Regions from separate parts of the Megasphaera sueciensis genome, predicted to be linked through region 2. Evidence: a T-box and tRNA genes for the amino acid it is inferred to sense, from the RefSeq annotation. Region 2 holds a T-box; the other holds one or more tRNA genes.
What was found. A T-box is a leader RNA that pairs with one kind of tRNA and senses whether it is charged. The one in region 2 lies ahead of thrS (threonine--tRNA ligase), so its partner is inferred to be a tRNA-Thr.

Region 1 (9,615 bases), 1.3 Mb from region 2:
AAATTGGCGACTTAAAATATTGGGATGATTTTCCTCATTTACGGCTCCTGGGTGTGGTCTATATTTTTTTATCGTATATACGGATACCAAGCCATTAGCGCGCATCATGCTGGCAATACGCCGTCGTGATACCCTGTAATTTTTCTTTGCCAATTCTACTTTCAATTTTCGTGTCCCATATACCTGCTGATTTTCATTAAATAATTGTACCACCGTATCGCTAAGTTCGTCTTTCTTCATTACTTTTTCATTATACGCATAGTACGTACTACGAGAAATAGGGAGAATTTGGCACATCCTGAAAACGGGATATTTATATGCATTGGCCCTGATAACGTTTACTTTCGTCCCATTATCAGAGCCGCTTGCTTTAGGATATCATTCTCCATCAATAGCTGCTTATTTTGTTTCCGTAAGGCAATGAGTTCTTTTTCTTCTGGGGTCCGGTTGTCAGCTTCTTTAAAAGAGCCTGTTTGATTGAATTGCTTTACCCATTTATGAAAAGTAGAAGCGATTAATTCATATTCGCGAATAATTTCACTCGCGGGTTTACCACTGGCATGTAAGGTTACCATTTGTTGCTTAAATTCTGTTGTGTATTCTTGTCTAGTCCGTTTTTCCATATCGCTGCCTCTTTCCCTTTTTTTTATTATTGTAACAGCTCCTAAAAAAAAACTGTCCAGTTTATTGTAGCCCATCCATTCATACAATGTTGCCCCAGTCGTGTATATGTCATCGCTACTTACCTTTTCGGAGTTTTGATGGCTTTTTCCTTTTTTTTACTTTTGCGAACTTAATTGTACTCTATCTACATAACATTATAGTATATACAATATATGTGATATAGAATGATTGATACTACAATATCTATTATATAAGACTAATAAAAAACATATATATCATAAATATGGATATACTATTATTTCAAGTTATACAATCATGCTGAAAATTATATTACTTTATGGAGGAATTTCTAATGAAGAAAGCTAATAGTACAGACATTCATTTTCACGTTGACGAAGAAACCAATTCCATCTTGCAGGAAAAGCTGCAGGAAACACAACTAACACAACACCCAGTGCATTTTTAAGAAAATTGATACGGGACGGTCAAATAACCTACACGCCCTATGGAAAAGAAATGTTAATACAGCTAGCTAAAACCCATAATGAAGTGAACCAAGGAATGTTAGCAATAGACAATGAAATTTCAAACTTAAGTCAAAAGATCGACCAACAAAATCAATACATTACTCAATTATCTCCCTTTCTATGTAGCGAATACGGAGAGCAAATTGCTAATTCTCTTACAATGCTTGTTATGCAAAACCATATACAGATGCAAGATATCATGAACCGTACTACAAAACTAAAACAGGTTGCAGAAAGGATTACGGTAAAATAAATGTCAATTTTTAAAGTTGTGCATCGAAAAAACAGGGATGACTGCGTGATGTTATCCCAACGAATAAATTATATACTGAACCCTTTGGCAACAAAAAAAGAGTTGATTTATGGACAGTATATCAGCACACACTATCCCTATGAGGAAATGATATATGCAAAAACATGTTTTCCCCCTTCTCCAACATCTCCCAGAGATCCCCTGCAGGGCAAGGCATTTTACGAATACGTCGTTAGCTTAGCCCCGAAGATGGTTACCCCATCAATCCGTTCTTCCAATGCATGGTCTGTATCAATCAATATTTTTCTAACTATGGAGAAAATCATTACCAAGTAGTACATAGCCTGCATATCAATACTGATCATCTTCATGCCCATTTTATTGCCAATAATACAGATTTTCTGACGGGTAAACGCTTTCGGTCTACACGAAGTAGTTTTTGTACGATGATTCGAGATATAAATAAAATCTTGACTGATTTTGGTTTTTCCGGTATTCCCCAATATCACTGGGAAAAATATGGATCATAAAGTATATCGATAAATCCAAACATTTTAAAAGCCGTTCCAGAAAATTCCGGAACGGCTAACATAAAGTGAAATCTATATGATTCAGCACCGATTATTTAATATCGATACGATGAATAGCATCTACAACAGCTGGATCTGTTTTCGGTAATGTAATCGTTAAGATACCATTAGAAAAGGCAGCTTCTATCTTATCTTTGTCAATATTGCGAAATACTACAATATCTATTATATAAGGCTAATAAAAATTATATAACATATTATAAATATGGATATACTATTATATCAAGTTATACAATCATGCTGAAAATTATATTACTTTATGGAGGAATTTCTAATGAAGAAAGCTAATAGTACAGACATTCATTTTCACGTTGACGAAGAAACCAATTCCATCTTGCAGGAAAAGCTGCAGGAAACACAACTAACACCCAGTGCATTTTTAAGAAAATTGATACGGGACGGTCAAATAACCTACACACCCTATGGAAAAGAAATGTTAATACAGCTAGCTAAAACCCATAACGAAGTAAATCAAGGGATGTTAGCAATAGACAATGAAATTTCAAATTTAAGTCAAAAGGTCGACCGGCAAAATCAATACATTACTCAATTATCTCCCCTTCTATGTAGCGAATACGGAGAGCAAATTGCTAATTCTCTTACAATGCTTGTTATGCAAAACCATATACAGATGCAAGATATCATGAACCGTACTACAAAACTAAAACAGGTTGCAGAAAGGATTACGGTAAAATAAATGTCAATTTTTAAAGTTGTGCATCGAAAAAACAGGGATGACTGCGTGATGTTATCCCAACGAATAAATTATATACTGAACCCTTTGGCAACAAAAAAAGAATTGATTTATGGACAGTATATCAGTACACACTATCCCTATGAGGAAATGATATATGCAAAAACATGTTTTCCCCCTTCTCCAACATCTCCCAGAGATTCACTGGAAGGCAAAGCATTTTACGAATACTTGATCAGTTTAGCTCCCGAAGATGGTTATCCAATCAATCAGTTTTTCCAATGCATGGCCTGCATCAATCAATATTTTTCTAACTATGGAGGAAATCATTACCAAGTAGTACATAGCCTGCATATCAATACCGATCATCTTCATGCCCATTTTATTGCCAATAATACAGATTTTCTAACGGGTAAACGCTTTCGGTCTACACGAAGCAGCTTCTGTACGATGATTCGAGACATAAATAAAATCTTAACTGATTTTGGTTTTTCCGGTATTCCCCAATATCACTGGGAAAAATATGGATCATACAGTATATAGGTAAATTCACACATTTTAAAAGCCGTTCCAGAAAATTCTGGAACGGCTAACATAAAGTGAAATCTATATGATTCAGCACCGATTATTTAATATCGATGCGGTGTGTAGCGTCTACAGCAGCTGAATCTGTTTTCGGTAATGTAATTGTTAAGACGCCATTAGAAAAGGCAGCTTCTATGTTATCTTTTTCAATATTGTGAACAACAAACTGCCGACTGAAAGCACTACTTACCCGTTCTTTACGGATGTAGTTTGTATCTTTATCTTGTTCTTCTTTTTCCTGATTATGCTGTGCAGCAATGGCCAAAACATCATTATCATAGGTAATGGTAATATCTTCCTTTGCAACACCCGGTAAATCAGCGGTAACAATATAAGCTTTGTCTGTATCTTGTACATCAACTTTCGGAAGCGTCATCTGACTAAATTTTATTGGTTGTAAGAACCGATTGAAAAAATTATCAAATATGGGATCCGGAGAAAAAAAGTTATCAACATTAACAGGCAATAAATTTTTCATAGTAACAATCTCCCTTCAATCAAATCAAAAATCATATCTGCAGGATTGCATTTGACCTTTTGACTTTTTATGGTAAGCTACTTCTTTCTTTTCCTGCTTACATGTATAGTATACATATTATTAGCACTCTTGTCAAGTGAGTGCCAATAATATGTCTCGCTTGTATCATTCAATCATAGAGCATACAAACCAGTATAGTTATACCTCTTCTATTTTTACAAAAGTGATGCATATTATGGCTGTTTATTGCTTTGCTTTGTCCACTTACGTAACAGGACAAAGACGAAGTATTTGTCCCTTGTCCAGTGCGTTATATAAAACAATCTGATTCTCATCATACTATATACCCCTAATTATTTTAGCGGACAGACAGGACAAACGGACAAGTAAAAAATGATAAACTGCATCACTTTATTGATTTTACGTAGCATAAAATACAGATATATACCTCATAAATATGGCGCTTTAAGTACCACTTTTCGTAAAGCCATTATGGTCAATACGATTTTTAAGGCGCAAAATAAGGCGCATTTTTATCAAAAACAAAAAATAAGGCTTCCGGATTAACCGGAAACCTTGATGTTTACTGGAGCCACTTATCGGATTTGAACCAACGACCCTCTCATTACGAATGAGATGCTCTACCAGCTGAGCTAAAGTGGCGAGTACTCATATATTATATAGTTTCTACGCTGTTTTTGTCAAGATTTTTTTCTTTTTTTGACAGGTATTGTCCGTTTTATTAGCTGATATTTTTATGTAGTTCGTACGTATTGTTACAAATAGAAGTTTTATTCTTGCTTCCTGTGGAATTCATGATACAATACTGTTGTTATACTAAAACAATAGGAAAAGAAATGAGCATATATGAAAAAATTACTAACAGCGTGTATTACCGGTCTTATTTCTTGTATGGGATTTCCCATATGGGCAGCAGATACGCAGGTGCCTATCGATAATTTAGTGCAGGTTGTGTCGGAAAATTCAGCGACCGCTTTCACCGTATCTTGGCAGAATGATACGGCTCGCAAGGATTACACCGTCCAGTATCGGCAACCGGGAAGTACGAATGTCCAATCGGCTTATGTTACAGCACCTAAACGACCACCCGCGTATGATCCGCAAAATCCTCCGACAAACACATACGGAGCCTATATTAAAAAATTAAAGCCTGATACGTCCTATGAATATCGTATTCGTGCAGATGGTACTGCTACTGCATGGATTCCTTTCAAGACAACGCCGGAACAGTTAGCTCGTTATAAAGTTCTCGTTTTTGGCGATTCTCAGTCTGTAGATTATTCTGTTTGGGGCCAGACCGCTCAGACGGCTTGGAAAAAAAGTCCCGATGCTGCATTTTTTATTATGATGGGGGATATTACAGATAACGGCCAGGCTTGGTATCAATGGAAAAGCTGGTATGAAAATGCCAATGTTCTGACTTCGCATATTCCCATTGCCCCAGTCTTGGGAAATCATGAGGCGTACAGCTTACATTGGAAATTTGCAGAACCCTACACCTATAAGGCCTTGTTCTCTGTGCCCTACGGCGGTCCCCGCGATCAGAACCGGCTGGCTTATTCGTTTGATTACGGCGATGTCCATTACGTTTCCCTCAATACCGATTATGAAGAAATACATGAAAATCACCCGAATATGATGGAAAACGAAGCACAATGGCTGGATCGTGATTTAGCTAAAGCAACCCAAAATAAAAAGCGGATTATTGTACTCATGCATCGTCCTCCTTGGGACAGTCCGTATCACGGTGTTTTGGATATAAACGGCAAAACCTTCATGCCTATTTTCGATAAATACAATGTTCCTCTCGTTTTTACAGCTCATGAGCATTGTTACGCTCGCACTTCGCCTGTAAAAAACAATCGGACAGCTGCCGCCGGCACGATTTATATTACGACGGGACGCAGCGGCACGGAAACTTGGGATGCCTCCGTCCGCAAACGCTTTGATGAAGTATATTATAATCCAATGGATATGCCCATGTATCTTACACTTCTCGTAGAGCCAAAGGATTTCGTCGTTACTGCTTATAAAACAGACGGAACCGTTATTGATATGACAAGGATCAAAACAACAACCTGATCGGATAGCCGCCACGCCTCATACATTTCCCAAATACCATTTGACAAATTGTGCAGCAATGCGTCCATTCCTGCCGGAATGCTCCATTTCCCAGCGGATCCCTTGGATACGAAGTTCACTTTTAGCTAATGTGATACCTGATTTTTTCAGCTCATGATCAATTATTTTCAAATATTCTTCTTGTGTCGGCGATTCATAATGAAGTATCAAGCCAAATCGATCGGAAAGGGAAATAGATTCATTGGCACTATCATGCCGGTATACCTCTTCCAGTTCTTCCTTACGGTCTTGCCATGTCTCTTTGAGCAAATGACGCCGGTTGGAGGTGGCATAAATGAGAACGTTTTCCGGCTGGGCCATTACACTGCCATCAATAGCAGACTTTAAATATTTATATCCCGATTCACCTTCATCAAAAGACAAATCATCAAAAAATAAAATAAATTTTTTGCTTTTAATATTGCTCAGTTTTTGCATAACCGCCGAAAGCTGGACAAGTTGATCCCGTGTAATTTGAATAAGGCGCAGCCCTTCTGTATGGTATATATTGGCCAACGCTTTTACTGCCGTCGATTTACCTGTACCTCTGGCCCCGGTCAGCAGCACGTTGTTGGCCTGTTTTCCCTGGACAAAATTGCGGGTATTGATCCGAAGTTTTTCTTTCTGCGTTTCATATCCAATGAGATCTTCCCAAAAAAGGGTGGGAAAATCATCAATACCGATAAATTTTCCATCATGGGCAATACGAAAGGCAAGATGCCGTGCCAAGGTACCGCGTCCATACCGACTGTATTGTTCCAAAAGGACAGCGGCTGCCGACACGGCATCTTCACAAGCCATCAAGTTTCTGGTTAAAGAAGCACTGCATTCATCTATCAACGACCGAGCCGGCGTATAGTCATCGAGAAATGTCCCTTCTATGAAATCCGACGCTTTGCTTTTCACATACGGTAGCAGGAGTTTCATGTCTTGTGTCAAAACTTGCTTAAGTCCTGCCCCATAGGTGCCTTTGGATTCTATTGTCTGGGCCGCAATCGTATCTCCTTCTCCCAAGAGATACACCAGATATGCTGAAAAGACATTTCCCTGCAGGCCTTTTTCTTCAGCTTGCTGCAGTAACACTGCCGCAAATCGACTCTGCGCTTCTTTATCCCGGGGATCATCCTGCACATCAAACAAAGTTCGAAAAATATCTTCCTTCAAAAAACTGCGGCAGGCGACCAGCAGGTGCAAATCAGGATATGCCATACAATCCCCTCCTTATATTGAACAAGGACGCTTGAGCCCCAGCGCCCTTGTTTATCATATATATAACTTCCTCTATACCTTGCTTATTTTGCTTCCTCACTGTCACCGTCGTCACTGCGGCTGGCCCAATAGCCCGCCAGTATCGACCCTGAAAAATTGTGCCATACACTGAAAATCGCTCCCGGAATCGCCGCCATCGGATCCAGATGCGCCAGTGCCAGCGCCACGGCCAGCCCCGAATTTTCCATCCCGATCTCAAACGCCACGGCCTTGCTCTTATAGTGGTTCATCCGTCCCAGACTCCGCGATACGCCGTATCCCAGACTCAGGCCCAGGCAGTTATGCAGCACTACCGCCAGCGCCGCGATTCCTGCCACCGTAGCCAGCCGCTGTGCATTCAGTGCTACCACGATCGTAATGATCATCACGATCGCCACCACCGATACTACCGGGATAATCCCCACCAAGTGATCCACCACCCGCGACGCCGCCATCCGGATTCCTATCCCGATGATGATCGGAACGAGCACTACCTTGCAGATATCCAGCAGCAGCGCCGCTGCATCTATCGGGATCAGCGAGCCCGCCAGTGCCATAAACAGGGCCGGTGTCAAAATCGGTGCCAGCAGGGTATTGACGCTCGATATCGTTACGGACAGCGCCGTATCCCCTTTTGCGATGAACGTCATCACATTCGACGCCGTCCCGCTGGGACAGCAGCCTACCAGGATCAGTCCGGCTGCCAGCATCGGATCCAGCCCCAGCACTTTTCCTACCCCAAACGCCACGCACGGCATGATCGCATACCGCAGCACGATCCCGAAGATCACATCCTTCGGCCGCGTCAGCACCAGCTTGAAGTCCTTCGGCGTCATCGTCAGTCCCATCGACAGCATGATCAGCGACAGCAGCCACGTCACCCAGCCGCCCATTCCCATGAACGGCCCCGGTACAAAGAACGCCAGGGCGGCAAACAGTACCACCCACACCGTAAAGTATTTCGTAATGAATTTACAAAGCTTCTCTGCCGTTTCCATAGGCCCTCCTTATTCCAGCACCGCGCCCGTATTGGCTGACGTTACCAGCTTGGCATACCGCGACAGGTACCCGCTCTTGACCTTCGGTTCCGGCTGTTTCCATGCTGCCCGGCGCGCCGCCAGTTCCTCGTCGCTCACGCACAGTTCCAGCTTTCTCCCCGGGATATCGATGGCGATCGTATCGCCGTCCTTAATCAGAGCTATCGGCCCGCCTTCCATCGCTTCCGGCGATATATGGCCGATACAGGCTCCGCGGCTGGCTCCGCTGAACCGTCCATCGGTCAGCAGGGCTACCTTCAGCCCCATCCCGGTAATGACGGCTGTCGGGTTCAGCATCTCCCGCATCCCCGGACCGCCTTTGGGCCCTTCATACCGAATCACCACCACGTCGCCTTCATGGATCTGTCCGTCTATGATCGCCGTTATCGCGGCTTCTTCCGAGTTGAAGCATTTGGCGCTCCCTGTGTAGACCAGCAGATCTGCATCTACGGCACTTTCCTTGATCACGGCCCCATCGGGTGCCAGGTTCCCGCTCAGGATTGCGATCCCGCCTTTATGCATATACGCCGTTTCCACCGTATGGATCACCTCCGGCCGTTCGATCACAGCATGGGCAATTCGTTCCCCGATGCTGCCCGTGACTGTCCGGGCTTCCGTATGGATGATTCCCAGCTTGGTCAATTCCTTCATGACCGCACAGATCCCGCCGGCTTCTCCCAGATCCTGCATATGGTAGCTGCCGCCCGGGCTCATCTTGCAGATATACGCGGCTTTTTTACTGATTTCATCGAACTTCTGCAGCGGCAGTTCGATTCCTGCTTCATGGGCGATGGCCGGCAGATGCAGTACCGTATTCGTCGACCCGCCGATCGCCATATCTACAGCGATGGCATTTTCAAAGGATTCCTGCGTCATGATATCCCGCGGTTTGATGTCCCGTCTCACCAGATCCAGGACGACCGCGCCGGCCTTCTTGGCCAGGATCCGCCGCGCTCCGAAATAGGCGGCCGGGATTGTTCCGTTCCCCGGCAGTCCCATCCCCAATACTTCGGTCATGCAGTTCATCGTATTGGCCGTGAACAGGCCGGCACAGGATCCGCACCCGGGACAGGCCTTATTTTCCATATCTGCCATTTCCGCTTCCGTAATCTGCCCCGATTCCAGTTTCCCTGCGGCTTCAAACATCGTACTGACACTGATATCCTTGCCTTTATAGCGTCCCGCCTGCATCGGTCCGCCGCTGACTACCACCGTCGGGATATTTACCCGGCCTGCCGCCATCAGCATACCGGGCACGATTTTATCGCAGTTCGGGATCATGACCAGTCCGTCGAAAGCGTGACCGTTGGCCATGGCTTCGATGGAATCGCAGATCAATTCCCGGCTGGCCAGCGGATATTTCATGCCGTCATGGCCCATGGCAATCCCATCACAGATCCCGATCGCCGGAAACTCGATCGGCGTCCCGCCGGCTGC
Region 2 (23,160 bases):
TATTAATTTTTTTGATAATCCCCCGAGATAAGGATATCCGGGTGTAAATCCCAGCATATAAACCAGATAGGATCGTGATGTATGAATACGAATAACTTCTTCAGGCGTTAATCCTGTATATTTTGCAACATATTCCAGATCAGGTCCCAAAACGCCGCCATAACAAACAGGTATCTGTACAATAACCGGTGAAACTGCGTCATGCTGTTCCGGTTTAAGCAGCTGAATATATTGTCGGATATGCTTGCACACTTCTTCATACGAAATAATCATGGGATCATAATAAATAGCTGCTGACCGATATGTCGGCACTACTTCGCGTATTCCTTCCCATTCAGCATTTTTTATTATTTGTGTCAATTGTTGAACCAATCGATTCACCGCAGGAGAAATACTAGTACCAAATTCAACGACCACTCCACATTCTCCGGCAGTCAATATTTTTATTCCCTCTACTATATTTTTCAATAAAATTCTCAACTCCATGTCACAAAATTTGTTATCTTTATTTTAAGAGCCGTTCTTTTACAAGTTTAATAAAAGCCTTAATAGCACAAGAAAAATATTTTTCCTTATGATAAACAAGATATGCATTCGTATTTAACTTTACCCCCTGCCACGGCAGAATCACCAATTTTTCGGTTTCAAGCTCTTTTTGAACTGCTGCCAGCGGCAATATAGTAATTCCCAAATTACTGATAACAAATTGTTTTATCATATCAATAGATTCCAATTCCAAAATCATCGGAAGCTGGATTGACTTTTCTATTAAATATTCGTTTAGTATTATTTGATAACTATTAGATAAATCAGTAAAAATCAATTTTTGTCCTTGTAACTGTTCTGCTGTAACTTTTTCTAATTTTGCCAATGGATTTTCAGGTGCAGCAACCATTACAATTTTTTCCACCCACAAAAACTCACTTCTTAAATCACTGTCTTGTATTGTTTTACTTAGAAAAAATGCAATATCTATTACATTTTTTCGCAGCAAATAGCAAAAATTGATACTGTCATCTATTTTTAATTTCAAATTCACATCCGGATATAACGCATTGTATTCTTTCATCAACTGGGTTAAATGGTAGGCACAGATGGATTCAGGTATCCCAATCGTAATTACCCCGTGCGGAATATCTATATTCTCCAATTCATTTTTAGCATTTTCAGATAATTTTACAATTTCTTCTGCATAGTCATATAAACGTTCCCCATCCGTTGTCAGCATCAGCTGACGTCCAAACCGTTCAAAAAGTGCAATGTTTAATTCTCGTTCTAATAATTGAATATGTGTCGTTACCGTTGACTGCGTGTATCCCAGAAAACGAGCTGCTTGAGAAAAGCTGCCTAACTTCACAATACTCATAAATGTTTTCAATTGCCGGATTTCCAAAAAACAGACCTCCTGTCTATTTTACTTGCTTTTCAAAAAAATTATCAATGCATATATCCAATAACGGCTAATGTAAATAAAATTTTCAAACGATACATTTAATTTACTGCACAAAACAGAATTTCCTGATACTTCCGAAATTCATACATTAGTAAATCTTCAGCCGCCCGTACGGCAATGGCCGCCATCAGACAATCATTCCCTCAATATTAAAAAACTTCATGTATTTTATATACATTGATACATTGTATTTAGTAAAATCAAAAAATATACTTGACGAGCCTCGTTTTTCTGATTATATTAGAGTTTGGGTGTATACCTACTTTACCGACGGAGGAGTTATAATGTTTCAAATTTATAAGCATACTAATGGACATTTAGAAAATAATATTTCTTTAGCCTCTGCCGAAAAAGGTTCTTGGATTAATATCGTAAACCCCGATTCAGAAGATTTACAATTAGTTTCTATGATTACAGAAATTCCGACAGACGTTTTAAAAACAGCATTGGATACAGAAGAACGTTCTCATGTAGAACTAGAAGACAACTATGTTTTCATTGTCATCAATATCCCTATTCTTCGTGAAACGGACAGTTATGATACACTGCCTCTCGGCATATTTATTACCCCTGATTTTATTATTACCATTTGTCTGGAAGAAACGGAAGTAATCAGGGCATTTACAAAAAACAAATACCCTTTATTTTGTACTTTTAAAAAGACACGGTTTCTTTTTCAAATTATGTATCGGACAGCTACTCTATTTTTAAGATATCTGCAGCAAATAAATCACCGTACCGACGACATTGAATCGATACTGCGGCATTCCATGCAGAACAAAGAATTTTTTATGCTCTTAGAACTGCAGAAATCCCTTACCTATTTTACTTCCGCCCTGCGCGGCAACGGTATTGTCATGGAAAAAATCCTTCGTCTTCGCCGCAATGAATCATTGCGGCATCTCCTGAAAATGTATGAAGAAGACGAAGACCTGCTGGAAGATGTTATTATCGAAAATAAACAGGCTATTGAAATGGTTGAAATGTATTCCAACATTTTAATCAACATGATGGACACATTTGCTTCTATTATTTCCAACAACTTGAATATTGTAATGAAGTTTCTGGCATCCATCACAATTATTCTCGCTGTTCCTACCATTATTTTCAGTTTATGGGGAATGAATGTTCCCGTTCCTTTCTCTGACAGTCAAATCGGGTTTTGGCTTGTTGTTGGCGTATCTTTCGTTTGTGCCACGGGTGCTGCGTTTATGCTTTGGAAAAAGCATTTATTTTAATTTATTGCGATTCTTCGAATCTGTAACAGATAAAAATCTTGTTACAGATTTTTTTTATGTTAAAAATACCCTCAATGGCATGGACTGCTATTTGTTTATTTCTGTATCATTGATTTTATTGGTTCAAAAGAATGGCGATGAATAGGGCAGGGTCCAAATTGTTGTATCGCCTCCAAATGCTTTTGCGTCAAATATCCTTTATGTTCAGAGAATCCATATTGCGGATATTGTTTGTCGTACTTATTCATTAATCGATCTCGTGTGACCTTTGCAACAATAGAAGCGGCTGCTATAGATGCGCTTTTTGCATCACCCTTTATAATAGAACGGTGTGAAACAGTTAAAGCCGGAAGCGGCATTGCATCAACCAATACAGACTGTGCCTGTATTTTCAATGCACCTACGGCCTCATACATTCCCTGTTGTGTCGCATGATAAATATCAAGGGCATCAATATCTTCTTCTGATTTAGCGATACAAGATACAGCCACTGCTTCTTTCATAATTATATCATATAAAATTTCCCTTTTTTTAGGTGCTACTTTTTTACTGTCATTCAAACCCGGACATTCCCAAAACGGCGGTAAAATAACAGCGGCAACCATAACCGGACCGGCAACAGGACCACGCCCCGCTTCATCAACACCCGCTATATGATAGATACCTTGGTTATAGTAAAATGTTTCAAAAGAAAACATAGCCTCCAATCGTTCCCGTTCTTGTTCTTCACGCAGTTTTCGTTTTAAAAATGCAGTTCTTAATTTATAGACGGAATGCCGGGAATCCGCCTCCATCGCCTCCAATAATGACGGAATATGTGTTTCCTCATTTTCCAACATTTTTCTTATATCTTTTACACTTACTTTTGAAATATCCATTATAGTTTACCTTTTATAGCAAAGTCTTCTACACGATCCAATGAAATCTCTCCTATTTTTCCTTCTCGATATTCTTTTAAAATAAGTTTATACGTTTTTTCCAAATCTATCATGTTTCCAGCTACAATACACCCTCGTTTTCTGCCGATGTATTCGATTGTTTCCTGCGGTGTTCCCGACAACCGATCTATTTTATACCGGTCACAAAGTTTCTGCGGGTAATGTACACGTAATTCGCCGATTAACTTTGTCACTACATCCTGCATATCAAAAACCGTATCCGAAATAGCACCGGTAGCAGCTAATCGGTATGCACATATTTGATTTTCCAATTTAGGCCATAGTACTCCCGGCGTATCCAATAAATCAAGCTGATTGGCAATACGCACCCATTGTTTTCCTTTGGTTTCTCCCGGCTTATCGGCTGTTCTGGCTACGCTGCTGCGGGATAACTTATTAATCAACGTTGATTTACCCACATTAGGAATACCCAAGATCATCGTCCGGACACTTCGTGTCTTAAGTCCCCTTTTTTGCCAATGTTCCAGTTTCGGAGCTGCCAGCTTTCTAACTTCTGCTACCAAAGGCTTTACCCCTTTTCCCCCTTTACTGTCCAGTGCAATAACAATACGTCCCTGCTGTTTATAATAAACTATCCATTTTTTAAGCACTGCCTCATCTGCAAGATCTGCTTTATTGAGTACTAAGACCGACGGCTTTTCCCCTATCATTCTCGAAATCATCGGATTAGAACTGCTTATAGGTATACGTGCATCCAGCAATTCAATGACTACATCCATCATCTTTATATTTTCTTCAATCAGCCGTCTGGCTTTTGCCATGTGGCCGGGATACCAATTAATAATCATAAATTCCTCTCTATTCGCCGTAATGTTTCTGTTATTTCTATTCTTGCTTCACAAATGCTGCCGAAACATAACAACTGCAAAAAAAGCTGTCTGACTTTACATGCCAAATCAGCTGACGACATAAATATATAAACAACAAGGAAGGCATATGGAACTCCTTTTCATGAAATTCTATATGCCTTGCTTATTTTAATTATATTGTTTTATTGAAATTTTTACAATATCTTATATTATATGTATCTTCTTATCCTTTACGGGATTCATTCAATTCCTGAATATGGGCAATGACTTCATCGACAGATTTGGCGCCTATATCTCCTTTGCTGCGATCACGAAGAGACAAGGTGTTGCCTTCGACTTCTTTATCCCCAATAATACCCATATACGGGACTTTTTCCATTTGTGCTTTACGAATCTTGTACCCTATTTTTTCATTGCTTTCATCTACTTCAACACGAATGCCAAGTTTTTTGAATTTTTTACGCAAAGCCAACGCATGGGGCAAATGCTTATCTGTAATAGGAAGCAATTTAATTTGAACCGGAGCCAGCCAAACAGGAAACGCTCCCGCATAATTTTCAATAAGAATGCCAAGGAAACGTTCCACACTGCCGAAGCAAGTACGGTGAATCATAACAGGACGATGTTTTTGTCCATCTTCTCCGATATAAGTCATATCAAAACGTTCCGGCATCAGCATATCTAGCTGAATAGTACCACACTGCCAAGTACGGCCAATGGAATCTTTAACATGAAAATCAAGTTTGGGTCCGTAGAAAGCGCCGTCGCCTTCATTAATAACATACGGCACACCTTTTTCTTCGACAACTTCGCGCAGCGTATTCGTCGCCAATTCCCAAATTTCATCAGATCCCATGGAGTCGTCAGGACGTGTAGACAATTCCACATGATATTCCAAACCAAAGATTCCATAGGCTTTAGCAAAAAGATCCATGACACCCTTTAATTCTTCCTTCATCTGACTCGGCAGCATAAAAATATGTGCATCATCTTGCGTAAAGCAGCGAACACGGAAGAGTCCATGAAGTGCTCCATGTAATTCATGCCGGTGTACGAGTCCCAATTCGGCCATTCGCATCGGGAAATCACGATAACTGTGAATTTTACTCTTATAAACAAGAATGCCGCCAGGACAATTCATCGGTTTAATGGCATATGGTTCATTGTCAATAGTAGTAAAATACATATTATCACGATAATGATCCCAATGACCGGATTGTTCCCACAACTGTCGATTTAAAATCATAGGAGTACTGATTTCATCATATTCTGCTTCTTCATGAAGTTCATACCAAAGTTTTAAAAGATTCTTCCGAAGAACCATTCCTTTGGGATGAAAGAAAGGAAATCCAGGTCCTTCTTCGTGAAAACTGAATAAATCCAATTCCTTGCCAAGTTTACGATGATCACGTTTTTCTGCTTCTTCAAGCATGTGGAGATATTCATCTAAGTCTTCTTGCTTCAAAAAGGCAGTACCATAGATACGCTGCAGCATTTTATTATGTTCATCACCGCGCCAATAAGCACCTGCCACGGTTTGAAGCTTAAAAGCTTTTACTTGGCCCGTAGCCGCAACATGAGGACCTGCGCAAAGATCAACATATTCTCCCTGACGGTAAAGAGAAATTTGAGCATCTTCCGGTAAATCTTGAATAAGTTCGACTTTGTACTCTTCCTTCATATCAGTAAACAGGTTAATCGCATCGGTACGAGAAACAAGTTCTTTTGTAAGTGGAAGGTTTTCTTTAACAATTTTACGCATTTCTTCTTCAATAGAAACAAAATCATCTTGTGTAAAACGATGTTCTGTATCAAAATCATAATAAAAACCGTTTTCAATAGACGGACCAATGGCTAACTTCACATCTTTAAAAAGTCTTTTAACGGCCTGCGCCATAATATGGGACGCAGTGTGCCGAAGAGTATCTTTCCCCTCTTGATCCGCAAAGGTTAAAAATTCAACGTGAGAACCATCAACGATAGTTTCTCTTAAATCCGTTACCTGATCATTAACTTTAGCAACTAACACTTTTTTTTCCAAACTGTTACTGATTTCATGTACAGCTTGCTGTAAAGAAATACCATCAGCAAAGGACTTTTTGCTTCCGTCTTTCAAAATTAATTCAGCCATATAAAACATCCTCCTTTTTTGTACAAAAAAACTCTCATCCTCAAGGGACGAGAGTTTACTCACGTGGTTCCACCCTAGTTCATAAGCAATATGCTCATGTACTCAAGCGTTATAACGGTACGACCGTGAAGGAATACTACATATTCTTCCCACAAGCTCCAAGGCGGTAACAAAACTAGTTTTATAGAGTACTCACACCATTCATACTCCTCTCTGAATAAAACATACGGCCTGTCATGTCCTTATCTAAGCTGTTTACATATATAACTATATTCTATGTATGACGTAATTATACGACTGTACGAATATAAAGTCAAGAAACTTTATATTCGTGTTACTATATCTTTTACTGACAGTATTCCTATCGTGATACAATACCAATCACACACATATGGATATGCCGATCTTACTAACCCATGTTATCATGGAAAACAAAATTAAAAGGCTGCCGCATAACAGCAGCAGCCTTTTATATGATCAAAAATCAACCTTTAAGTTTTTTGATCGCTTCTGTGATCTTAGGAACTACTTCAAACGCATCTCCTACGATACCATAGTCGCAAACCTGGAAGATAGGAGCATCCGGATCTTTGTTGATCGCGATGATGCAGTCCGATCCTGTCATACCCGCTAAATGCTGGATTGCCCCGGATATCCCGCAAGCCACATAAATCTTCGGGCCTACAGTCTTTCCGGTCTGTCCTACCTGATGCAGTGCATCTATCCAGCCGGCATCTACCGCAGCACGGGAAGCTCCTACGGCTCCTCCCAGCAAGGTCGCCAGTTCCTTCAGCATTCCTTCGAACGGTTCCGAGCCGTTCATTCCTCGGCCGCCGGATATGATAACGTCGGCTTCTTCTATCTTGACGCCGCCGCCGCCCATTTTAATCAGTTCTACGAACTTCGTCATGAAGTCGCCATCACTCAGTTCCGCCTTCATGTTGATGATTTCGCCCGTCGCGGATGCGTCGGCTGCCGGTTTCTTAAATACATTCGGTCGAACCGTACCCATCTGCGGCCGATTTTCACGGCATACGATTTCTGCCATGATATTCCCGCCCAGTGCCGGACGCGTCCATACGATCGTCTTTCCGTCGTCATCCACATCCAGTCCCGTGCAGTCTGCTGTCAGACCGGTCTTTAATACATTGGCTACGCGCGGTCCTAAATCCCGTCCGATATTCGTCGCCCCTACCAGAAATACGTTCGGTTTTACTTCTTCAAAGAAGTGCTGCAATACCTTCGCATACGCCGTCGTATTGTATTGTTCCAGTCTCGGGTCGTCATACACATATACCTTATGCGCTCCGTGGGCAATCAATTCCTGAGCCAGCGGGGTTACCCCGCTGCCGATCAAGACGGCCCCTACTTCGTCTCCGATTTTGTCGGCCAATATCCTGCCCTGGCCTAACAATTCCAACGATACATTGCGCAGTTTGCCTTCAAATTGTTCAGCGATGACATACACGCCTTTGTAATTAGCCAAATCCATCTTCACGTTTCCTCCTTAGAATTAAATTATCTTCTGTTCTGCTAATTTTTCCATCAACGTAGCAACAGATACAGCAACATCTTCATTGTTCAAAATAAGACCCTGCGTTCTCTGAGGCGGAGTGAAGATTTTGCGGACATTCGTCGGCGAGCCGCTCAAGCCGATCCGGCTTTCGTCTACTTTGATATCCTCTGCCGACAAGGTTGGTATTTCCCGGCGTTTCGCCTTCATGGTTCCGCGAATGGTCGGGAACCGCGGTTCATTTAATTCTTTTACAGCCGTAATGAGAACGGGGAACGATGCTTCCGTAACGATATACCCTTCTTCATTCTGCTGTTTTACCGTTACTTTTTCTCCTTCTACTGCGATATGAGCTGCGTAAGTGATCTGTGGAATACCGAGTTCCGCTGCTATCTGCGGACCGACCTGAGCTGTATCTCCATCAATAGCCTGCTTGCCGCAGAGAATTATGTCGAAATGGTCCAGCCCCTGTAGTTCCGCTACTTTTCTAACTGCCTGTGCCAGGCAGTAGCCGGTTGCCAGGGTATCCGAACCGCCGACTTTTCTGTCTGTCAGCAAATACGCTTCATCGGCTCCCATGGCCAGTCCTTCACGAAGTACTTCCACAGCCTGCGGCGGCCCCATAGAGAGCAGCGTTACCTTAGCTCCCTGTTCATCCTTTAACTGCAGCGCTGCTTCCAACGCATTCTGGTCAAATGGATTAAAGATGTTAGGCACACCCGCACGAATGACGGTATGTTTCACTGGATCGATTTTTACTTCTGCCGTGTCTGGTACTTGTTTTACACATACCAATATTTCCATATTACGCTAACCTCCTAAAAATGTTTTCTTGTCTCCACAGCTTGATTACGCAACAATCAAACCTGCTTTGTCATGCCAATTACCGCAATAACGCACCCGAAGTAACCATGCGCTGTACTTCGTTCGTGCCTTCATATATCTGTGTAATCTTTGCATCACGCAGATGACGGGCAACGGGATATTCTTCGCTGTAGCCGTAGCCGCCGAAAATCTGCACGGCGTCAACCGCAACTTCCATAGCTACATCCGAAGCATAGCATTTTGCCATCGCAGCATCCACGGAATACGGTTTCTTTTCCTGTTTCTTCATCGCTGCTTTGTATACCAGGTTTCTCGCGGCTTCGATCTTCATTGCCATATCTGCCAGTTTGAAGGAAATAGCTTGGAATTTGCAGATCGGTTTGCCGAACTGTACACGTTGTTTGGAATATTCAACAGCGTCTTTCAAAGCGGCTTCCGCGATTCCCAATGCCTGTGCGGCTACCCCGATACGGCCGCCGTCCAAGGTCTGCATAGCAATCTTAAAGCCTTTCCCTTCCTGACCGAGCATATTTTCAGCAGGAACTTTTACATTTTGGAATACGAGTTCCATCGTCTGAGACGTGTGGATCCCGAGTTTGTCTTCTTTCTTGCCAAAGGTAAAGCCTTCCATCCCTTTTTCCAGAATGAATGCCGTAATACCATGGTTGCCCTGGCTCTTATCCGTCATAGCGAATACAATATAGATATCAGCTGCGCCTGCGTTGGTGATAAAGATTTTGGAACCATTCAAAATATAATGGTCGCCTTCTTTTACTGCAACGGTCTGCTGGCCGGAAGCATCGGTGCCGGCATTCGGTTCTGTTAAGCCGAACGCACCCAGTTTCGAGCCTTCACAAAGCGGAGTTAAGAATTTTTTCTTCTGTTCTTCTGTCCCGTATTCAAAAATCGGATTTGCACACAAGGATACGGTTCCGGACAACGTAATGCTGACGCCTGCATCATATTTGGCCAGTTCTTCTACCGTCATGATGTAGCTCAATACATCGGCACCAGCTCCGCCGTATTCTTCTGGGAAATATGTGCCGCCCAAACCCATTTCGAGCATTTCTTTGATGATTGCTTCATCAAAAATACCTTGATGGTCACGTTCGGTAATAGTCGGGGCTAATCTTTTTTCACCAAAGTCTTTAGCCAATTTTACAAACATTTGTTGATCTTCCGTCATGTTAAAATCCATGATTCTTCCACTCTCCTTTAGAATGTTTTTACTATTTAGTTTAAACTAAAAAGCATTGTAAAAAGATATAGTTATTGCCGCTGTTAACTAACTTTTGCAGGTGTTTTCGAAAGCCTGTAGCAGCTATGATAACCACAATTAGACAACGATACATGCACACGGCATATACACGATTGTTCTAATCTCCCACATCTGAATTGTACAACTTTTCACAAATTAAATCAATAGAAAAAGCAACACTTGAGTCAATATTATTATTTTTTTTTCTCATAGCTAACCCATTAAAATTTATTATCATATGTAATCTTTTTTGTTCCTTGAAACATACTTTTTCATCTGGCTTATCCAAAACATTCTACGAACTTTATCTGCATAAAATAATAGAAATGCTAGTATTATAGCTACTTCTTAGAAATTATATTGTGCAATAAGTAACACAATATAACAAACAACAATACTTTTTTTATTATAAAAAAACAATATAACAAATAATTTATTTATGACTAAATAGCATAGTAGAAATACTATAGCATTTCTATGCGGCGATATTGGCTAATAAAATTTTTAACGATATGCGCTGTAATTCCCCAAATTGTTTTATTCTCATATTGATACATGTAAATATCATACGAAGAGCGTTTACGCCACTGCCAAGATAATTGCTTGGCAATGACATCCGGAAATCCAGATGCCGGTCTTGTGGCAATTTCCATGCAGAAACGTTCCGGATCGTGGGCGAGAAACCATTGTACAGGCACAATAAAAATTTCCTCTACTTCCTGCTTGCTTATAGTAATACAGCCGGCTTCTATTATCCCAACAAAAGGCCATACGGTTACCCCGACGGGAGACTCGACATAATCCAGTCTCCCGAGCATCTGAATTTGATTTTTTGATGTCCCTAATTCTTCCATTGTCTCCCGGACTGCCGTATGTTCAAAAGAAATATCTGTATTTTCTCTGCCGCCTCCAGGAAAACAAATATCGCCCGGCTGCCAGCTAAGCTTGCTGCTGCGAACTTCAAACAAAACACCAAGATTCCCCTTATTTTCAATAAGCGGAACTAACACTGCACATTGTTTATTACGCAGCACAGGTGACTGTTTTACCTTTATATTGCTCCATTTTTCAGTATTCATTCCTATGTTCTCCTTTACCTCTATATCTATTTATGATAGCAAATGAATGTAAAAAAAGATACTCATTTTTACATGAGTATCTTTTTTTACTTATTTTACAACGATATTAATAATTTTTTGCGGAATAACAATATATTTAATAATCGTCCTGCCATCTATACATTCTTTTACACGAGGCATTGCTAACACTTTTTCTCTCATTTCTTCACTCGTAACATCGACAGGTATTGTAATACGTTCGCGAACTTTACCATTAATTTGTATAGGTATTTGAATTTCATCGACAACCAAAGCCGAAGCATCCACTTCCGGCCAGGCTGCTTCATGAACACTCCCTTCAAATCCTGCATCATGCCATAATTCTTCTGTGATATGCGGCGTAAACGGAGCCAGAAGCAATAACAGATTTTTATTTACCTCCAGAGCTAAATCCTTCCGGATTGTCTGATGCTTACCTGCATATGCATACATCGCATTGACCATTTCCATAATAGAACTAATCGCTGTATTAAAGTTATATTTACCAGTAACGCCTTCTGTAACCTTTCCAATAGAGGTATGTTCTACAAAACGAAGTTCTTTTTCATCTTCTGTATACTCTTGAGCGGTAGGAGTTCCTTGTTTCATTAATTCCATGTATTGTCCAAAAATGCGCCATACACGATTTAGAAAACGGAAAGACCCTTCCACTCCTTGATCAGACCATTCCAAATCACGTTCCGGCGGTGCGGCAAACAAGATAAACAATCGTGCCGTATCCGCTCCGTATTTTTGTACAATTTCTTCCGGAGACACAACATTTCCTTTGGATTTTGACATTTTACTGCCATCCATCAGGACCATTCCTTGTGTTAATAGGCGGGTAAATGGTTCATCGTCTTCCACCAACCCGGCATCGTACAACACTTTCATAAAGAAGCGGGAATAGAGCAAATGCAGGATAGCATGTTCAATGCCGCCAATATATTGATCAACGGCCATCCAATGATTGGCTTTTTTCGAATCGAAGGCAGCTTGATTATTTTTTGCATCCGTATATCGTAAATAATACCATGAAGAATCAAAAAATGTATCCATAGTATCCGTTTCGCGCCGGGCCGGACCCCCGCATTTCGGACAAGTGCAATGAACAAAATGTTCGCTTGTTGCCAACGGGGACACAGCTCCCGCCGTAAATTTAACATCCGTAGGCAGCGTAATCGGCAACTGGTCTTCAGGAACAAGCTGTTCTCCGCAGGTATCACAATAAATAACCGGAATGGGTGTTCCCCAGTACCGTTGACGGGAAATAAGCCAATCTCGCAGTTTATAATTTACTGTGCCATGGCCCAATTTATGTTCCACCAGCCATTTCGTAATAGCTTTACGTCCTTCTTCATCAGTCAACCCGTTAAAAGCACCGGAATGAACCAAAATCCCAGGATCATGGTATGCTGTTTCCATTGTATCCAAATCTAATGTTTCTTCTCTATTCTGAACTACCAGCCGAATCGGCAAATGATATTTTTTAGCAAACTCCCAGTCACGTTCATCATGGCCCGGAACGCCCATAACTGCGCCTGTACCATAATCAATCAAAACGTAATTGGCAATCCAAATAGGTACTTTTTCATTATTAACAGGATTTACAGCATACGAACCAGTAAACATGCCTTCTTTTTCGACATCGTCCGAAGTACGGTCCATATCATTCATATTTTTCATACGTGTGATAAAATTCCGAAGTTCTGTTTCATTTTTCTTGCCTTTAATCAATTCCACCACATACGGATGTTCTGGAGCCAATACAATATATGTTACACCAAAAATAGTATCTACCCGTGTAGAGAACATTGATATTTTTTTGTCTATTTCTGGAATAATAAAATCAAATTCAGCCCCTTCGCTGCGTCCAATCCAATTTTTTTGCATCGTCTTTACACGTTCCGGCCAGCCATCCAGCTTATTCAAATCCTGCAGCAGACGATCCGCATAATCCGTGATTTTTATGAACCATTGTTTCAGGTCTTTTTTTACAACATCGGAATCACAGCGCCAGCACTTACCATCGATAACTTGTTCATTTGCCAAAACAGTATTACAGTTTTCACACCAGTTTACCTTCGCTTTTTTTCTGTATACAAGGCCTTTTTTATAAAACAATTCAAAAAGCCATTGATTCCATTTATAATAATCCTCTTTACAAGTTGTTGCTTCCCGGTCCCAATCATAGGAAAGTCCTAATGCTTGCTGCTGGCGTTTCATATTGGATATGTTATCCAGTGTCCACACCGCCGGCGGAATATTGTTTTTGATAGCAGCATTTTCCGCAGGCATCCCGAACGAATCCCATCCCATTGGATGCAAAACATTGAACCCCGTCATCCGTTTATATCTGGCAATAACATCCCCAATAGAATAATTGCGTACATGCCCCATGTGAAGGTTTCCCGATGGATACGGAAACATTTCCAAGACATAATACGGCGGTTTTCCATTATCATCCGGACAACAGTCCACCTTTTCATCCAGCCATTTTTTTTGCCATTTTTTTTCAATTTCCTGTGGGATATACTTTTCCATCATTAACACATGCCTCCTATACATACAAATCAAACCTATACATGGTATCTATCACAAAAAGAAAAGCCCCTAACAATGCCTGCAATGCATCGTTAGGGGCGTATGATCGCTGTACCACCCTAATTGGCTCTCATTACGACGAAATATATTCCGTCTTACGGTTAACGCCCATCAAACGCTTATACTTACTGTTTTTCAGTATAAGAAGCTCCCGGGTGAGTAAATAAACTTCCGGTGTACCGGATTTCCACCATCGCCGGCTCTCTGAAACGCTGTTGTTTATCATTCCCAATCATTGCTTACCTTATAGATGTTACATATTCTACTACGCTATCACTTTTTTGTAAAGTATAAAAGCATGAAATATTTTCATTTTCCAATTTATAGGGGAAAGCCCTGCCAAAAATCTTTCGTTTCAAACCCTTTGCGCCAAAAAGCGGCTCCTGCCAGATGATAGGAAGATAACAGCAAATATTTATATTGCAAAGACTTTTCATCTTCAAACCATATTTTAATTTGCCCTTCCGCAATCGGCAATTCCATATAATATAATTTCAAATTTTCATCCCAGCGTATATCTTTTTTAAAACGGACAAACAGCTTTTGGCTGTCCGACATCGTCAACGTTCTGACATCAAGGGAACGCGGAAAAGAAACACGGACCTGTGCCGGTCGCTGCGACCAAGTCTTCATATCGGAAGGAAGTGTTCCTGGATCATTGGTTTCGTACCAGGTGCGCATATATAAAGGCATACCGAGAATCAGTTTATTCGGCGGAACGACAGTTATTATTTTTCTTACACTGGCTTCGACCCATGGGTACGATGCATTAGGTCCGGCAACGGTACTGGCTCTGCCGAATTGATCATAGGCCATCAGTACTACATAATCCAGTTGTTTAGCCAAGGAAGCTCGGTCATAAACCTGAGACCAATTGGGATTATCGGAGATAGCCGTCACGTCCATAGAAATAGTAAGTCCGTAGGCATGTCCCGCTTGAACAATATCACGGACAAAAGCGGTCAAACGGTCACGATCTTCATAGTTTATATTCTCAAAATCAAGATTATAACCATTCAGGTTATATAGCAACGCATATCCTATGAGTTGTTTTATTACTCGTTTCTTCAGATTGTCGTCCATAAGCAATTGATGTGTAAATTGAGGATCAAAATGATTATCCACCAACGGCCATACATCATATTCTTTATCACGATATGCCGCAACCAGTGTATCTAAATCCGGATTGCGCAGTTCTATCCCTGATGTTGTAAGTCTGAATGCCGTGGGAGAAATAACACGTTGTTTGGCGTTTATTTCAGGAATATTGTCTTTTTCTTTCATTATAGGATCCCATAGAATGGCAATATCCAATTTTCCCTTTTTATTAATTATTGCTGTTGATTCCTGATTTTTCAATTCCGGAATTACCGTGACAGGTGTCAATGGCGGCTGCAATTCTTTTCCTTTTGGCTGCAAAACATAACTAATACCTAAAGGGCGGCGAATATGCTGAATACTTACGGTGTAATCTTTCTTTCCTTTACTGCCCGGAAAGAGAAGTTCTACATTTGGATTCTGCCACAACGTATCGGGTATATTCTGTTTTGGCTTAGGCAGGCGCACGAGAAAATATCCCGGTTTTCCTGAAATCTCCTGAATACCATATTGTGACAGGGAATCACCTGATACAAGCCACCGTCCTTGTTCTTCCACAATTTTTAATTTTTGAATATCGATAGATTGAATCGGATTATTGACAGTGGGTACATTAAAGACAGGATCTGTTTTCTTTGTCTCTTTTACACTAACTGTCTTGGCAAAAATGTTCTGCGGCAGTATTACCGTGCCACTTACTATCAAAAATAAAGGAACCAAAAATATAAGATTTTTTTTAGACTTCCAGTGAATCATTACACATTCTCCTACTATATAAATATTTTCTGTCTGGTAATTTTACATAAATACGGTATAATATATACATTATGTTATTATAACACAAAGGAGGAAACATATGCATCAATATTTGTTTTATATCGGATCTTTTCCTATTCGTTCCTACGGCCTTTTATTCATGCTTGGAATCCTGTCGGCAGGCGTCGTTGCGTATTATATTATGAAACGTGACGGACGCGGCTGGCATGTACATATATTTGATTTTACCATGTACTGCGGTCTTGCAGGTATTATAGGCGGACGTCTATGGGATGTTTTCTTTTTCGACTGGACGTATTATCATAATCATATTGCAGAGATTCCGTATGTCTGGCAGGGCGGCATGGCAATACAGGGAGGTCTCCTGTTCGGAGCCATAGCCGGCATCATATATACCAGATATCATCATATCGATACTTGGGCTTTTGCCGACCTTCTGGCGCCTGCTATTATACTGGGGCAGTCCATCGGCCGCATGGCCAATCTCATGAACGGAGATGCCTTTGGACATCCCACAGGAAAAAGTTTCGGCTTATTATATCCAGACACAACACTTGCATATCATACATATGGAAATCAGCCCTTATGGCCGGCAGAAATCTGGGAAGGACAACTTGATGTTTTAGTCTTTGTAGCCTTGCTTTTCTACAGCAGCTTTCCGCACAAAAAAGGACAGGTTTTTTGTCTTTACATTATGTTGTATGCTGTAGAACGTTTTTTCCTGGAATTTTTACGGGGAGATTACGTAAACCTCATCATAGGTTTAAAATCAGCTCAAATGACCAGTGTAATCGCATTTATCATAGCTACTGCTATATTTGTATATCTTCAGTTTTATGGCAAAACGGATGTAAAAGATAAAGGACAATAAGTGTCTATTTTTAATGATCCGCCGAATAGCTTTGAATACCTATCAAAAAAGAACAGGGATCCGGATTTCATTTTATCCGGATCCCTGTTCTTTTTCTATCTTAAAATCAACACATACACCATTTTCTTGTTATATTCCACATTTATCGTTCATTCCTGTTTGCAATAGCTTCTTTTAATGTATGCCACGCAAGAACTGCACATTTTACCCGAGCAGGCATATTGGAAATATTTTTAAGGGCAATCGCATCTTCCAAATCTTCTAATTTTTCATCGTCCGTAATTTCCCGTTTAATCATATCGAGAAACAAATCAACAAGACGCAACGCTTCATCCACTGTTTTCCCTTTTATAATATCAATCATCATATCGGCCGAAGCTTGGCTGATAGCACATCCATGTCCCGTATACGCAGCATCCTTCACAATGTCGTCTTCGATCTCGGCACGCAGCGTAATATCATCGCCACAACTGGGATTATGCCCTCGTTCTTCCAAATTATATGGATTGAGTTCATGTTTATTGAGTTGGTTTTGGTTATGTTCCAAAATAATATCAGAATACAACTGATTCATGTCTTCCATATCTGCCACTCCTAGTCTTTAAAGCCCATTGTTTTACGAACAAGTTTTAATTTATCAAGAAAATAATCAACTTCTTCAACAGTATTGTAAATGTAAAAACTGATACGATTTGATGCTTCTGCTCCGATATAACTGCCAAAAGGCTGTGCACAATGATGTCCAGAACGAATCGCAATTCCATAGCTGTCAAGGATAGTTGCCGCATCGTGGGGATGAACCCCTTCAATAGTAAAGGAAATAACCCCTGTTTTTTCCTCGGCGTCGGTACTGCCGATAATGTGAACATAGGGAATTTGTTTCAATCCTTGGAGAGCACAAGTTACTAATTCGTGTTCCTGTTTTTCGATGGCATCAAATCCTATCTGTTCCAAATAATCAATTGCGGCATGCAAGGCAACGGCCCCTTCTACATTTTCTGTTCCCGCTTCAAATTTAAATGGCAGTACATTGAAAGTCGTAGTCTGTTCTTGAACGTATTCTATCATATCACCGCCCAAAAGGAAAGGTTCCATATCATTTAATAAATCACGTTTTCCATAAAGCACGCCGGTTCCGGCAGAACCCAGCATTTTATGACCAGAAAAAACATAAAAATCGCAGTCCCATTTCTGGACATCGCTCTTCATATGCGGTGCCGCCTGTGCTCCGTCAAGTACCACTACCGCTCCTGCAGCATGTGCTTTGTTAATAATTTTTTCAATGGGTGTTTTCATACCTAATACGTTGCTGACAGCCGCAAAGGCAACGATTTTTGTTTTACTGTCGATTTTAGCCAAATCAGCTTCCGTAAAATGCCCTGTTTTATCAAGATACATATAGACAAGTTTTGCGCCTGTTACTCTGGCAACACGCTGCCATGTAACTAAATTAGCGTGATGTTCGGAAATCGGAATGACAATTTTGTCTCCTTCATGCAAATGGGTTTCACCATAGCTTCTGGCGATAATATTAAGTGCTTCGGTAGCATTGCGGACAAAAACAATTTCTTCGCTATGTGCTGCATTAATGAATTTTTGTACAGCCATACGCGCATCATCATACAGTTGAGATGCTTCAACACTCAAAATATGTGCCCCACGATGCGGATTGCCATTATGGTGCTCCAATAAATCAACAATGGCATCGATTACTTGTCTAGGCTTTTGTGTCGTAGCCGCATTATCAAAATAAACAATCTGATGTCCGTTATGGACTTTAGTCAATATGGGGAAATCTTTTCGAACATTTAACATGGCAATCACCTTTCTTATGGCAGTACTGCATTTTTTCGCGAACAGCCTGCAACACTTTATTTTCCATATCCGGATCACCCAGTTTATCAATGACCGGTCTAATATTAGACTCAACAATAATCAGCTGTGCACCATTTTCACTAAATCCACGGCTCATCAGATAAAAAAGCTTATCTTGATCAATTTGACCCGCACTGGAAGCATGATTCCCAACAACATCATCTTCTTTGCAAAGAAGAAGCGGAATCGAAATAGAATGTGCTCCCGGACTCAGCAAAAGGCATACATCGGATTCAGAACCAACTGCTTTCTTCCCACCGCGCAGAAAGTCTATAGTACCGCGAAAATATTTTTTCGCACTGCCCATCAGCGAACCCGTTGTAAGAATATCCGTTTCCGTCTGTTCCCCCTGTTGCGGAACCCAATAGGAAAAATCAAATATTTGTTTATCATTTCCCATGTACATAGTATTGCTATGAAATTTTCCGCTTTCTTTTAAAAGATCCGTTTTATAGTAAACAATAGTTTCACGGCTGCCAATTTCCGCACTTACATACTCAACGAAACTTTGTTTTTCTGTTTTTGCATAACGGTGCTCTATATGCCGTACATGCTTACCGTGAAGCTGAATTTTACTAATTTTTACTTTAGCGGCTTCGCCAGCTTCTACGTAATTCAGAAAGTTAACGTTTCCCTGTTCAGCGTCACCTTCAAACGTCAGATATATCGACACATCACTGCCGGGTCCGGCTTTAATTTGGAGCTGAGCAACAATCTGCGGAATTTCTTCACTCAGTGTATAGGTAAGCCAAACAGCCCCCGTTGCACGGGGGGCAATCTCTATACAACACCCCGTCGTACTATGATGCAGCGCCTGTGATAAAGCCTCTGCATTGGCGCCCGCAAAGTCTCCCAGCGGTAAAGTGCTATCTCCATCGTAAAACCGCACTACTACATCACCGGTATGATGTTCCTGAGGCTGCATGTGTACAGCCGGGATTATCTTCTGGGGCGCTAACTCCAAATGATTGACCTTCATCCAGCGGAACGTGGTTCGCGGGAGTTGGTTATATTGTTCTTTTATCATACTAATGCCTCCCTATTTTAATGAACCTTTAAGTTCCAGATTAATAAGATTATTCATTTCTACAGCATACTCCAGCGGTAATGCTTTAGAAACAGGTTCAACAAAACCTCTGACCAACATGGCACGTGCATCCTCTTCACTTAATCCTCGGCTCATCAGATAAAAAATAGCTTCATCGGATATGCGTCCTATTTTAGCTTCATGCCCCAAATCTATGTTATCATTTTTTACAACAATCGCCGGTATCGTATCAGATTGCGAAATTTCGTCCAGCATCAGTGATTCACAACTGACATTGGCCTTTGCTCCTTCTGCTTTTTCATTGATAACAACGCTGCCTCGATAAATACAGACACCGCCGCTTTTAGATATAGATTTCGAATTAATATTGCTAGTCGTATGAGGTGCATTATGTACTACTTTGGAACCCGTATCAAGATATTGCCCTTTGCCTGCGAACGTAACTCCGGTAAATTCACAGTGGGCCCCTTCTCCTTGTAAAATACTCATAGGATATAAGCAGGATGTATGCGAACCAAAAGAACCAGTCACCCAGTTAATGCGCCCGTTTTTACCTACAATGGCTCGTTTAGTATTTAAGTTATACATGTTTTTAGACCAGTTTTCAATGGTTGAATACGTCAATTCCGCATTATCACCTATAAAAAGTTCTACACATCCAGCATGAAGATTCGCCACATTGTATTTAGGCGCCGAACAGCCTTCAATAAAATGAACTTTGGCTCCGTCTTCAACGATAATCATCGTATGTTCAAATTGCCCTGCTCCAGGAGCATTCAGACGAAAATAACTCTGCAATGGGATAGATACCTGCACTCCTTTGGGTACAAACACATAGGATCCTCCAGACCATACCGCACCATGAAGAGCCGCAAATTTATGATCGGTCGGGGGAACGAGTTTCATAAAATGTGCTTTTACAATGTCTTCATATTTACTAAGAGCCGTATCAAAATCCGTATAAATAACTCCTTGTTTGACTAAGTCTTCTTGAATACTGTGATAGACCACTTCAGAATCATATTGTGCCCCAACTCCAGCTAATGAAGTTTTTTCAGCTTCAGGAATCCCCAGTCTGTCAAACGTATCCTTAATGTCATCAGGAACTTCGTTCCAATTCCCTTTCATCTGTGCATTAGGACGTACATAGGTAACAATATTATCCATATCAAGCCCGCTGATATCCGGCGCCCAATCAGGATAATCCAATTTATAAAAAGTTTCCAAGGATTTCAGCCGAAAACGCAGCATCCATTCCGGTTCATGTTTTTTATCTGATATTTCCTTAACAATTTCCGGAGTCAATCCTGCTTCGGTTTTATAGGAATATGTAAAGTCCTTTTTAAAATTATAGACGTTGCCAAAATTGGACAAGGCATCAATTTTACTTTTTGCATCAGCCATATTAACACCCCCTACTTGGCTTGTTCTTTAAAGGCATCATAGCCATTAGCTTCAATTTCCTGAATAAGTTTGGCATTGCCGGTTTTGACAATACGTCCATTGATGAGGATGTGAACGTAGTCAGGAATCAGTTTTTGCAATATTTCGCTGTGATGTGTAATAACAAGAATAGCATTACTTTCATTATGATACTCAGAAACAGTTTCGGAGACTATCCGGACAGCATCCACATCAAGGCCTGAGTCAATTTCGTCCAACATAGCCAATTTAGGTTCTAACATACACATTTGCAAAATTTCTGTTTTTTTGCGTTCCCCGCCGGAAAATCCATCATTAACATATCGATCTCCGTAGGAACGATCCATCATAAGATTTTCCATCTGTTTATGCATTTTTTTGCGAAACGGCATAATTCGCTGTGGTTCACCGGAAACAGTACTTTTAGCATTGCGGATAAAGTTTTCTACAGAAATCCCCTGAACTGCTATAGGGGATTGAAACGCCATAAAAATACCGGCTTTAGCCCGTTCGTTAACAGGTAAATCGGTTATATCCCTGCCTTCAAAAAATATACGGCCGGCTGTAACTGCATATTGAGGATTTCCCATCACGGCGTTAAACAATGTTGATTTTCCAGCCCCGTTTGTCCCCATAATAACATGTGTTTCTCCTGTATTAATTGTTAAGTCGAGTCCTTTGAGGATTTCTTTGCCTTCAACAGCAACTTTCAGGTCCTCTACTCTCAGTAATTCACTCACTGTAATCACTCCTACTAGTTATTTATTACTACATTTTAAAAATGGACAAAATTGCTATACATTTATCATACATAGATTACTCCAATGCTGTATGAATGTCAACTTTTTTAGTGATGTTTTTATAAAAAAAACTATTTGCTTCAAAAGAAACAAATAGTTTTTAAAAACATCTACCGAACAATAAAATTATACCCGCGTTATTTCTTCCATTGCAAATCTTTCACTGCCGGAATTCCATATGCAGAATCTGCCGATAATACAGCACGGACAACGGCTTTTTCCAAAACATACGCAGCTAAGGTTCCGGTAATATTGATATCTGCTGTCACAGTCCCCACAGATACAGCATACACGGAATCCCCGTCAGCCATTGTATTAACCGGTGAAATAGCACGTACCATGCCATTACCCGCCATAGCGGCAATTTTATTCATCGCCGTCTTATCAAAAGCTGCATTTGTAATAATTGCTGCAATAGTAGTATTCGTTGCATGCGCCTGCGCCCTCTGAGAAAAAAGATTCGGTGTATCTCTATCATCTATCAGAACTTGTTCCGAACAGGCAAACCCGTTTTTATCCTTATTAAGCATTCCTGCCAGAATGCAATTGCGGCTCCGATCCAATACATCCCCCACAGCATTAACAGCAACAACAGCCGCAACTTGAAGTCCTTTGGCTTCTGCCGCATATATGCCAAGCCCAGACTTCATCATGTAGGCAGCGCCCCAGAGCTTTCCAACGGTTGCGCCCGTCCCGGCTCCATGATTTCCCTCCTGTATATTGTTTTGTTCTGCCGCCAGACAAGCGGCATATCCCATTTTTTCATCAGGTCGTATCGTGCTGTCACCACAACCTAAATCAAATATAGAAGACGCACATACAAGAGGTACTTTGCCATATCTTGTTTCAAAACCAACGTCATTCTCTTCAAGATACTTCATGACACCGCCTGCCGCATTAAGGCCAAACGCACTCCCTCCGCATAAAACGATGGCATGTATTTTATCGCAGGATGCAACAGGCTTAAGTAATTCTGTTTCCCGGCTGGCCGGACCGCCGCCCCGGACATCAATACCGCAGGGAGCACCCTCAGGACATATAATAACCGTACACCCAGTTCCGGCTTGGCTATTTTCGCTGTTGCCTATTCGAAAATTTTTCATATCTTGGATTTTTATTTCTTTCATTATGCTATCCCCTTCTGCACAAAGGAGCATATCTTAACATAGATATGCTCCTCGTATTGATTATTTTTGAAAATCCTTATAAAGCATACTCGTCTGAATGCCATGATTATTTTGATACTTGCCAGATTTATAAGTGTCATATTCGCCATCAATATCATGATAATATATTTGACAAATTTCCACATCCGGATATATGCGGATAGGCTGTACACAAAAAATCTCCAGTGTCCAATATCCAGCAAATCCAACATCTCC

Region 1: it encodes a tRNA-Thr, which carries the amino acid that the T-box ahead of thrS (threonine--tRNA ligase) is inferred to sense. The anticodon was not compared.

What each region holds. Positions count from the first base shown of each region.
Region 1 covers NZ_CP116939.1:1,829,770-1,839,384, forward strand. Annotated here, with positions in the region: gene NXG62_RS08795 (IS3 family transposase) at 1-240, opposite strand, end outside; partial or broken gene NXG62_RS08800 (transposase) at 258-698, opposite strand; gene NXG62_RS08805 (hypothetical protein) at 1,141-1,404, shown strand; gene NXG62_RS08810 (relaxase/mobilization nuclease domain-containing protein) at 1,695-1,934, shown strand; gene NXG62_RS08815 (Hsp20 family protein) at 2,026-2,163, opposite strand; gene NXG62_RS08820 (hypothetical protein) at 2,269-2,691, shown strand; gene NXG62_RS08825 (relaxase/mobilization nuclease domain-containing protein) at 2,740-3,231, shown strand; gene NXG62_RS08830 (Hsp20/alpha crystallin family protein) at 3,314-3,751, opposite strand; tRNA gene NXG62_RS08835 (tRNA-Thr) at 4,339-4,414, opposite strand; gene NXG62_RS08840 (purple acid phosphatase family protein) at 4,619-5,854, shown strand; gene NXG62_RS08845 (ATP-binding protein) at 5,873-7,102, opposite strand; gene NXG62_RS08850 (bile acid:sodium symporter family protein) at 7,186-8,139, opposite strand; gene ilvD (dihydroxy-acid dehydratase) at 8,149-9,615, opposite strand, start outside.
Region 2 covers NZ_CP116939.1:520,131-543,290, reverse strand. Annotated here, with positions in the region: gene pxpB (5-oxoprolinase subunit PxpB) at 1-468, opposite strand, end outside; gene NXG62_RS02665 (LysR substrate-binding domain-containing protein) at 506-1,393, opposite strand; gene NXG62_RS02660 (magnesium transporter CorA family protein) at 1,738-2,691, shown strand; gene NXG62_RS02655 (ribonuclease HII) at 2,787-3,569, opposite strand; gene ylqF (ribosome biogenesis GTPase YlqF) at 3,569-4,438, opposite strand; gene thrS (threonine--tRNA ligase) at 4,683-6,590, opposite strand; T-box leader at 6,631-6,848, opposite strand; gene NXG62_RS02640 (electron transfer flavoprotein subunit alpha/FixB family protein) at 7,075-8,082, opposite strand; gene NXG62_RS02635 (electron transfer flavoprotein subunit beta/FixA family protein) at 8,104-8,907, opposite strand; gene NXG62_RS02630 (acyl-CoA dehydrogenase) at 8,987-10,126, opposite strand; gene NXG62_RS02625 (NUDIX hydrolase) at 10,651-11,265, opposite strand; gene leuS (leucine--tRNA ligase) at 11,356-13,830, opposite strand; gene NXG62_RS02615 (glycosyl hydrolase family 18 protein) at 14,209-15,741, opposite strand; gene lgt (prolipoprotein diacylglyceryl transferase) at 15,842-16,633, shown strand; gene sufU (Fe-S cluster assembly sulfur transfer protein SufU) at 16,776-17,216, opposite strand; gene NXG62_RS02600 (aminotransferase class V-fold PLP-dependent enzyme) at 17,228-18,448, opposite strand; gene NXG62_RS02595 (SufB/SufD family protein) at 18,411-19,535, opposite strand; gene sufB (Fe-S cluster assembly protein SufB) at 19,548-20,960, opposite strand; gene sufC (Fe-S cluster assembly ATPase SufC) at 20,972-21,718, opposite strand; gene NXG62_RS02580 (P1 family peptidase) at 21,916-22,905, opposite strand; gene dcd (dCTP deaminase) at 22,966-23,160, opposite strand, start outside.